Regions from separate parts of the Thermosinus thermophiluss DSM 23256 genome, predicted to be linked through region 1. Evidence: riboswitches for the same ligand, from Rfam matches in the RefSeq annotation. Region 1 holds a riboswitch; the other holds the start of a gene.
The links. A riboswitch is a leader RNA that binds a small molecule or an ion and turns the genes downstream of it on or off. The one in region 1 is predicted to bind cobalamin.

Region 2: linked by a shared signal. The riboswitch ahead of BLQ99_RS08990 (TIM barrel protein) and the one ahead of BLQ99_RS00410 (ABC transporter substrate-binding protein) in region 1 are both predicted to bind cobalamin.

What each region holds. Positions count from the first base shown of each region.
Region 1 covers NZ_FNBU01000001.1:83,682-87,893, reverse strand. Annotated here, with positions in the region: gene BLQ99_RS00425 (hypothetical protein) at 1-791, shown strand, start outside; gene BLQ99_RS00420 (DUF1657 domain-containing protein) at 885-1,091, shown strand; gene BLQ99_RS00415 (acyl-CoA dehydratase activase-related protein) at 1,163-2,074, shown strand; cobalamin riboswitch at 2,420-2,603, shown strand; gene BLQ99_RS00410 (ABC transporter substrate-binding protein) at 2,701-3,624, shown strand; gene BLQ99_RS00405 (FecCD family ABC transporter permease) at 3,621-4,212, shown strand, end outside.
Region 2 covers NZ_FNBU01000013.1:42,094-46,305, reverse strand. Annotated here, with positions in the region: gene BLQ99_RS09000 (ExbD/TolR family protein) at 1-243, opposite strand, end outside; gene BLQ99_RS08995 (MotA/TolQ/ExbB proton channel family protein) at 240-863, opposite strand; gene BLQ99_RS08990 (TIM barrel protein) at 851-1,840, opposite strand; cobalamin riboswitch at 1,985-2,162, opposite strand; gene BLQ99_RS08985 (epoxyqueuosine reductase) at 2,333-3,106, shown strand; gene glmS (glutamine--fructose-6-phosphate transaminase (isomerizing)) at 3,174-4,212, opposite strand, start outside.

The DNA of each region.
Region 1 (4,212 bases):
TCCGGTTTTATACTATTGACACTAACAATCTTTTCAGCAGTCTGTACCGCTTCCTGCGGCAGGCTGCGCCGCAGGTTAATCGTTTGGACATTTTAAAAAACATCACGCTGGCCGTAAAGACGCTTAAAGCCCTTGATGCTATTACCAGCGCCAAGAATTATTACGGAGCGCGCTCAGATTTTCCGGACAAGCTGATTGCCATCTGCAACAACGCGGCGCGGCACTTTACCGGCTGCCTGAGTTTCAGCGATATAAGCTACAAACAAAGCGCCGTGCTTGACTTGGTGCAGGCCGTTGGGCAGTCTGCCAGGCAGCCGGTCAGAATTGGCCTAGTTGGCGAGTTTTATGTCTTGCTTGAACCATATGTAAACCATGCCATTGAAGATGAATTGATAAAACAGGGGGTAGAGGTTAAACGGTTTGTCTATACCGGCGATTGGGTGTTTTTAAATACCATGCTGCAGGCGCTGGGCTTGCATAATGAAGAGAAGGCCTATCTAAACAAGGCGCGGCCTTATCTCAACTATCATGTCGGCGGTGAAGGGTTAAGAACGGTCGGTGGCGCTTTATGGTGCGCCAAGAACGGGTACGACGGCATAATCCATATCTACCCGTTTGGGTGTATGCCCGAGGTGGTTGCCGAGTACGCGCTGAAAAACATCGCGCGGGACTATGACTTGCCGCTGCTCACGCTCAGTATTGATGAACACGCGAGCGACGTCGGCATTATTACCCGCCTGGAGGCGTTTGTCGACTGCATTAAACGGAAGAAACAAAAATGGAAAAATTAACCGATAGCGACCATATTTTCCATTTATAAATGCGTGCGGCCGGTAAAAAATATTAATGTAGCGCTCAACATTTTATGATTGGAGGCTAACATTATGACCGTAAAAAAAGATTTGGAGAAAGCCATTGCTGCCGCGGAAGCCGCTAAAGGTACGTACGCACAGTTTGCTACGGCTACTGACGATCAAAGCGCTAAGACAATGTTTGAGCAAATGTCTCAAGACATGAACCGGCACATCGCGCAACTCAACAGCCGCCTTAGTTCTACTGCCGAGAACAAACTAAAAAACCAAGAACAATAACCGCGAGGGAGGTAGCCGAACTACCTCCCTTTTAATGGCAGGCAACTTTTTCTTGGTAAAGGATGAATAATATGGTCGATAATGTCGGGATCCCCCAGGCGCTGCTATACCATGATTTTGGCAGCTTATGGACTGCTTTTTTTCAGAATATGGGAGTTCAAGTTACGGTATCCGGCGAAACCAACAAACGCATGCTGGATCAAGGTACGTCGCTCGCGATTGACGAATCCTGCCTGCCGCTTAAGGTGTATCTGGGGCATGTTGCTTCTTTATTGGATAAATGCAGCCATATTTTTGTTCCGCGTATTGTCCGGTACCACCGCCATTTTTATTTCTGCGCCAAATTTGCCGGACTGCCCGATATAGTCAGAAATACGTTTAGCCTATCCCCCGAACGGTTGATAGCTCCCAATATCGAAACCAAGTCGCTGGCCGGGCAATTTCAGGCCGTCTATGCCGCTTGCCAGGCGATGGGACGTTCCCCGCTGGCCGGAAATTTGGCGTACAGCCGGTCGTTGAAATCCTGGCGGGCCCCGGCGCCATCGCCCAATCAACCACCCCGGCCCCGCATCGCCGTCATCGGGCATAATTACCTGCTGAAGGACGCCTTGTTTTGTAAAGACATAATCGGTACGCTGACCGCCCAGGGGGCCGCGATTGTTACTCCGGATAACATCGCAAGCAAAGTCCTCTATGATGAAGCTAAAGTCTTTGCGCCGGACATCTACTGGCAATTATCGGCCAAGATCGCCGGAGCGGCCCGTTATTTTTGCCGTCAAGGCGATATTACGGGCATTGTTATGGTGTCGAGCTTTGGCTGCGGTCCGGATTCGCTTATCAATGAGTACCTGGAACATCATGTTTTCCGGAAAAGCGATAAACCGTATATTTTCATCAATATTGACGAGCATACCGGTAGCGCCGGGATCATTACGCGGGTAGAAGCCTTTTGGGATTTAGCGAATCGAAGATTAAAACCTTAACGAGGAGGAAGCATTATGCCGAAAAACTATATCAGATACGCCGGCGCAGTTACCTCTAACCACGCGGACAATGTCATCAGGCCGCAAGAATGACAAGCCAAATTTTTTATTGACCTTGTTAGTAATCGGTGGTATATTTTTTCTGAAACACCACAAAACAGGAAAGTCGATATTTAACCACAGAGATAATCATGCCAATAAATTGGCATCACAAGCCAGGAAAACCAGGATTGAACCGCGGAGCGCACGGAGAGTGCGATATACATCGCACTTGAGGTTTTAATTAATTTTAATAAAATTTTATCTCCGCGTCCTCTGCGGTTCCTAAACTCTACGGTTCCTAAACTTAAAATGTCAGGGACAGGTGCCCTTCGGGGCTTAATAGGGAAGTCCGGTGTAAAGCCGGCGCGGTCCCGCCACTGTAATGGGGAGCAGACCCAAGAATATGCCACTGGGACGAAGAGTCCTGGGAAGGTTTGGGCGAGCGATGAGCCAGAGCCAGGAGAACTGCCTGTCTGCCAATCACCGCTGGTACCCACGAGCGATGGGGAGGGGATTAGCTGTAGCGTTCTTCTTCCCGGCTGTTTAGCCGGGCTTTTTATTGAAGATTATTAGGGGGAAACGCCATGCGCAAACTCCTATACTGGTCGGTTTATTTTGTAATGTCCCTGTTTATTTTGATCATGCTGCTGCCTGTCCAGGAGAGCAAGACTTCTACCCGCGGCCAGCTGCAGGACTTTTTGGGACGAAGTATTGACATACCGGAAACTAAGCCCCTGCGCATTGTTTCTTTGGCCCCCTCCATTACTGAGATTCTCTTTGCCGTGGGAGCCGGCGACAGGGTGGTTGGCGTTACTACTTACTGCGACTTTCCGGAACAAGCCAAAAAGCTGCCCAAAGTCGGCGGTTTTCAAAGCCCCGATATTGAGACGATCGTCATGATGCGCCCCGACCTTGTCTTGGCCAGCGGTCAAATGCACTACCAGACCATTCGGGCGCTGGAAAAGGCGGGTATTCGCGTTGCGGCCATCGAACCCCAGACCATGGAGGAAGTCTTAAAGGCGATCCGCCTGATCGGCAGTCTTGTCCATGAAGAAGCGAACGGGGAAAAGCTGGCCGGCGAACTGGCGCAAAAGCTTCAAAACATCCGGACTTTACATGCAGGTAGCGATAAACGGCGGGTCTTTGTGGAAATATGGGACGTACCGCTGCTCACGGTTGGGGCGAAATCCTATATCCATGACGTCATCGTCCAGGCCGGGGGCGTCAATGTGGCCGGCGCCAGGCAGGTTGACTACCTTTCTTCTGATTTTGAGACTTTGTATGCCTACAACCCTGACACTTATCTGGTGGTGCGGCACGGCGTCTACGGGAAGAAGACGGAGGTCTTTACGAAGTTTCAGCTAAATGACATTCAGGCTGTACGTGAAAACCGCATTTTTTACGTTTCCGACGACTTTTTGGCGCGGCCCGGACCGCGCAGTTTCGCCGCCCTTGAAGAGGTTGCGGCAATTCTTCATTCCTCTACGAAAAGTGGCAGTGAACGATGAAACAATTCCGTAGCACCCAATCAATAGTCCTGTTATTATCGGCAGTCGTCCTCATCGGTACGGCTGTTGCCGCGCTGTCCATCGGCTCGGCGGACATTGCGCCCGGTGAGATTGCGGCTATCGTCGTGCAGCGGTTGCTGCCCGTAGAAATCGGCCCGGAACTGCCGCCGGTGCATAGCAAGATCGTGTGGGAAATCCGGTGGCCGCGGCTGGCCTTGGCTATGCTGATCGGCAGCAGTTTGGCCGTTTCCGGGGCTTGTTATCAAGCCTTGTTTAAAAATCCCCTGGCCGATCCGTTTATCCTGGGGGTTTCATCCGGAGCGGCGTTAGGCGCTGCTGTGGCCATTGTGCTTGGCCACACCGCGTTTGTAAGTTTCTATGCCTTTGCCGGCGGGGCGGTCACGATATTTATCGTATACATCCTTGGCGGCGGTGACAGGGCGGAGCTTAGTTCCAACCGGTTGCTTTTGGCCGGCGTTGCCCTGGGGTCGCTACTCAATGCGTTGCTCAGCTCCATCATGGCTCTTCATACCAAGCAGCTGGGGCCGATTTTGTTCTGGCTGTTGGGCAGCCTTGGCAATCCGCCGG
Region 2 (4,212 bases), on a different contig from region 1:
CGCCAGCGGGACTTCTTCCCGCTCAAAGAAAATCGTACCCTGGGCGGTAACCGTGATGGCTACCTGTTTCTGCATATCGGCCTGAGCCGCTGCCGCCCGCGGCAAAGCAACCGGAATGGTCTTCTGCTCAACCATATATAACGTGCTCATCATGAAAAACACCAGTAAAAAGAAGATAATATCAATCATTGGTATTATCATGAGTTTGGGCTGCCGTTCAAGGCGCAAATTCCTCAGCTTCATCCTACTTTCCTCCGCCCCGCCGCATCCAGTAAGCAGGTAAATGCCATCTCCATGCCGGTAATGATTCGGTCCAGGCGCTGCGCGAAATAGCTGTGGGCCACCAGCGCCATGACGGCTACGCATAGTCCGGCCGCAGTCGCAACTAATGCTTCGCCTACCCCGCCGGTAATCGCGTGAGGCTGTCCGGATCTGATGGCCATAATGCTAAAAGAGTTTATCATGCCAATAACGGTGCCCAAAAGCCCTAGCAGCGGCGCCAACGTAACGATGGTTTCCAAGTAGCTGAGCCGGTCCCGCAAACGGGCAGTTGCCAATGCGGCCGCACCTTCCAGTGCGTTCTGGAGAAGCGCCGGGTCAAGAACGCCCTTTTGCAATACTTTCAAAATAATTCTGGGCGTTATTCCGCTCGTTTTTTCGCATAAAGCCATGGCCTCCTGCCATTGGTCCTCGCCTAACTTTTTCTCCAGGAGAGCAAGAAACTCATCGCTTGTTTCAGCGGTACGATAATACTGCCAGCGTTCAATAACTATTGCTATTACCATAATGGAGCAAGCCAATAAAGGATACATAACCAATCCGCCTTTTTGAAAAAGAGCGGCTATTTGGCCTAACAATTCCATGATACTTCACCTCGTGCCAAAATATTCCCCTGCAGCGCCGCCTGCTGGGTGCTTATGTACTGAGACAATTCAGCGCGACAGCGAAACGTAAATTCGTGCACCAAATACCGGGGTTGTATATAATCAACGATCCTATGTACATCAGGGTGTTCAAACGGGCGATGCTGGTCAATTTGCAGAATGTGAGCCATAATCCGGTTTTTGTCAAAGGAACCGTCTGCTGTTTTTATCGTCCGGAGTACATATTTGCCTGACAGTGAAGAGTGCAAATGAATGCCTTGGATAGCTTCTTTTAGTTCGCCAAGCTTTTTAAGCGTTGCCAAGATATAATTAATCCCCTCCTGCTGGGTGCGTAGTGCCGTGTTGGTATTCATCAAATGTCCCGTATCCAACATAAACCCTTTATAGGGATGATTCACCTTTTCCAGTAAACGGGCGGCCAGCTTCGCGTCGCACAAGGTAAGACCAGGCCACCAAAGGTTTTCAAATAAGATCGTGATATTGCTTTTTATACCGTCCATGACGGCGTTAACCAATTCAATCGTCCCATTAATTACCTGCTCATCGCTGTAGCCAAAGTCGTAGGTAAAAAGTTCCCCAAACCGGGCGTTGCTTACATGCAAAACGGCATACTCGGCTCCTGTGGCAATAGCTTTTTGGATTTCCGCCCGGTAGTTTTCGACCAGTATCGCGCGGTCTGCTCCGCCGTAATGCTTCACGATGTTCGCTTCATTACCGAATTGCAATACTAACTGCTGCCTGTCGCCCAGCCAAAAGTCCAGCCAGTTAGACCAATAACGCAGATGGACCCCTTTAATTAGGTGCCGTGGAACTATCCGTTCTTCCCATGGCTGGTCAATCAATAGTTCCAGTCCTGCTAGATCATGCTCATGCAAAAAATTATGCAAAATTTTGCCGTCACGGTCAAAAGTGCGTAGATCGTCCTCGTATGTAGACAAATTACATAGCTGTATCAATAGTTTATCCCCCATAACCGCCACAGGGCATAAGCCTGAAAAGCCGCCAACTTCCTAACAATAAATCCCGGCCCATGACAGCCGGGATAAGAACGCATTATGTACTAGCGCTAGATAATCCCCTCCCCATCGCTCGTGGGTCATGCGGTGATTGTCAGTTAGGCAGTTCTCCTGGCTCTGGCTCATAGCTACCCCAACCTTCCCAAGGCCTGGCCTCAGTGGTATAATTTGGTTCGCTCCCCATTACAGTGGCGGGACCGCGCCGGTCTTGCACCGGTCTTCCCTATTAAGCCCTACGGGCACCTAACCCGCTTATTCAGTTTTAACTCCTGCGATTATTTTATCATCTTGGGTTTACGGCGTCAAATCGCTTCCCGGTTATTTATTATTATCACCAATTACTTTGGGGGCAAATTTACGATACAATTCGTACACTTATACATTATAATGTAATTAGGATTGACTAACCTATTACTAATAACGAGGTGAATCATGCTGCTTTTGGAGGATATCGCCAAAGAGGTTAATCGTTTTGCCTTGGAAAGTCCCCTGAATGTAGTAGAACCGCTCGGCGGCCTGCGGATCTTTGATTCGCCACTGATCGGCATCGCCGCTGCCGACGACCCGCTATTCGCAGAATTAAAAAAAGAAACCGTCATCGGGCCCCACCATCTCTTACCGCGCGAGTGGCTTCCCGCCGCGAAAACGGTAATTTCCTATTTCCTGCCCTTCACCGCGGCGGTACGCATCGCCAACCGCAGTAAAGGGCTTCCGGCCACCGAATGGCTATACGGCCGGATCGAGGGCGAACTCTTCAATGAAGCACTGCGGCAATTTCTCGTGAACTGGGTAAAGGATATGGGCGGGCAGGCGGTTGCTCCGGCCCTGGACGCGCGGTATCAGGTAATAAATAAGCGCAGCAACTGGTCGGAGCGGCACGTGGCCTATATTGCCGGACTTGGGACCTTAAGCCTGAACTGTTCGCTCATCACCGCCCGCGGCTCGGCCGGCCGGGTCGGCAGCATCGTCACCAGCCTGGAACTTGAGCCAACCGTGCGGCCTTATCGGGAAATTTATGAATACTGCACCCGTTGCGGCGTGTGTATCCGCCGCTGCCCGCCTGTGGCTATTGACGAGAACGGCAAAAACCACCAAATTTGTTCCGAATACTTGGATAACGAAATCAAACCACGCTACGCCCCCCGTTACGGCTGCGGCAAATGCCAGACCGCCGTCCCCTGCGAAGACCGGATCCCCGGCCGCTAAACCTCACTCCCTATCGGTCATATCAGAGAAACAGCCCGACATTATGCTGTCGGGCTGCCTTTTTTGGCTATTCCACCGTCACGCTTTTGGCCAGGTTGCGCGGTTTATCCACGTCGGCGCCGCGGGTAACGGCAGCGTAGTAGGCCAACAGCTGGAGGGGGATGACGGCAAGAATAGGCGCAAGGTATTTATCGGTAGCCGGGATGAAAATGGTATGGTCAACGTATTTTTTAATTTCTTCGTCGCCCTTCATGGCAATACCGATGACCACGGCGTCCCGCGCCTTGACTTCTTTAATGTTGCTCAGCATTTTTTCATAAACGTCATGCTGGGTGGCCAGGGCGATGACCGGCACGCCCTCGATGATCAGGGCCAAGGTGCCGTGTTTGAGTTCACCCGCAGCATAGGCCTCGGCGTGAATATAGGAGATTTCCTTCAATTTGAGCGAACCTTCGAGGGCGACGGCATAATCGAGGGAGCGGCCAATGAAGAAAACGTCTTCGTTGAAGCCGTACTGCTGGGCAAAGGTCTTGATCGGTTCCACGTCTTCGAGCAGCTCATGGGCCTGGCCGGGCAGGGCGCGCAGACCCTTGATGAGCTCCTGAATGCGTTCGGGCGGCAGCGTTCCCTTGAGTTCTGCCAGATAAAGGGCCAGCATGAACACGCTTATCAATTGGGTTGTATAGGCCTTGGTCGAGGCAACGGCGATTTCCGGACCGGCCCAAGTATAGATTACCTGATCGGCCTCCCGGGCAATCGACGAGCCGACCACATTGGTAATGGCAAGGGTACGGGCGCCCAGCCGCTTGGCTTCTTTGAGAGCGGCCAGGGTGTCGCTCGTTTCCCCTGACTGGCTGATAACGATCGCCAGGGTGTGTTCGTCCGTCAGCGGCGACCGGTAGCGGAACTCGGAGGCAATATCGACCTCAACGGGAATGCGGGCAAGCTGCTCCAGATAGTACTTGCCTACAATCCCGGCGTGGAAGGCCGTGCCGCAAGCAGTAATGACGATCTTTTTAATATTGGCCACATCTTCCTTGGTCCACTTGAGTTCGTCGAAAACAACGCGGCTGTCGTCTTTGGCCAGGCGGCCGGTCATCGTCTCG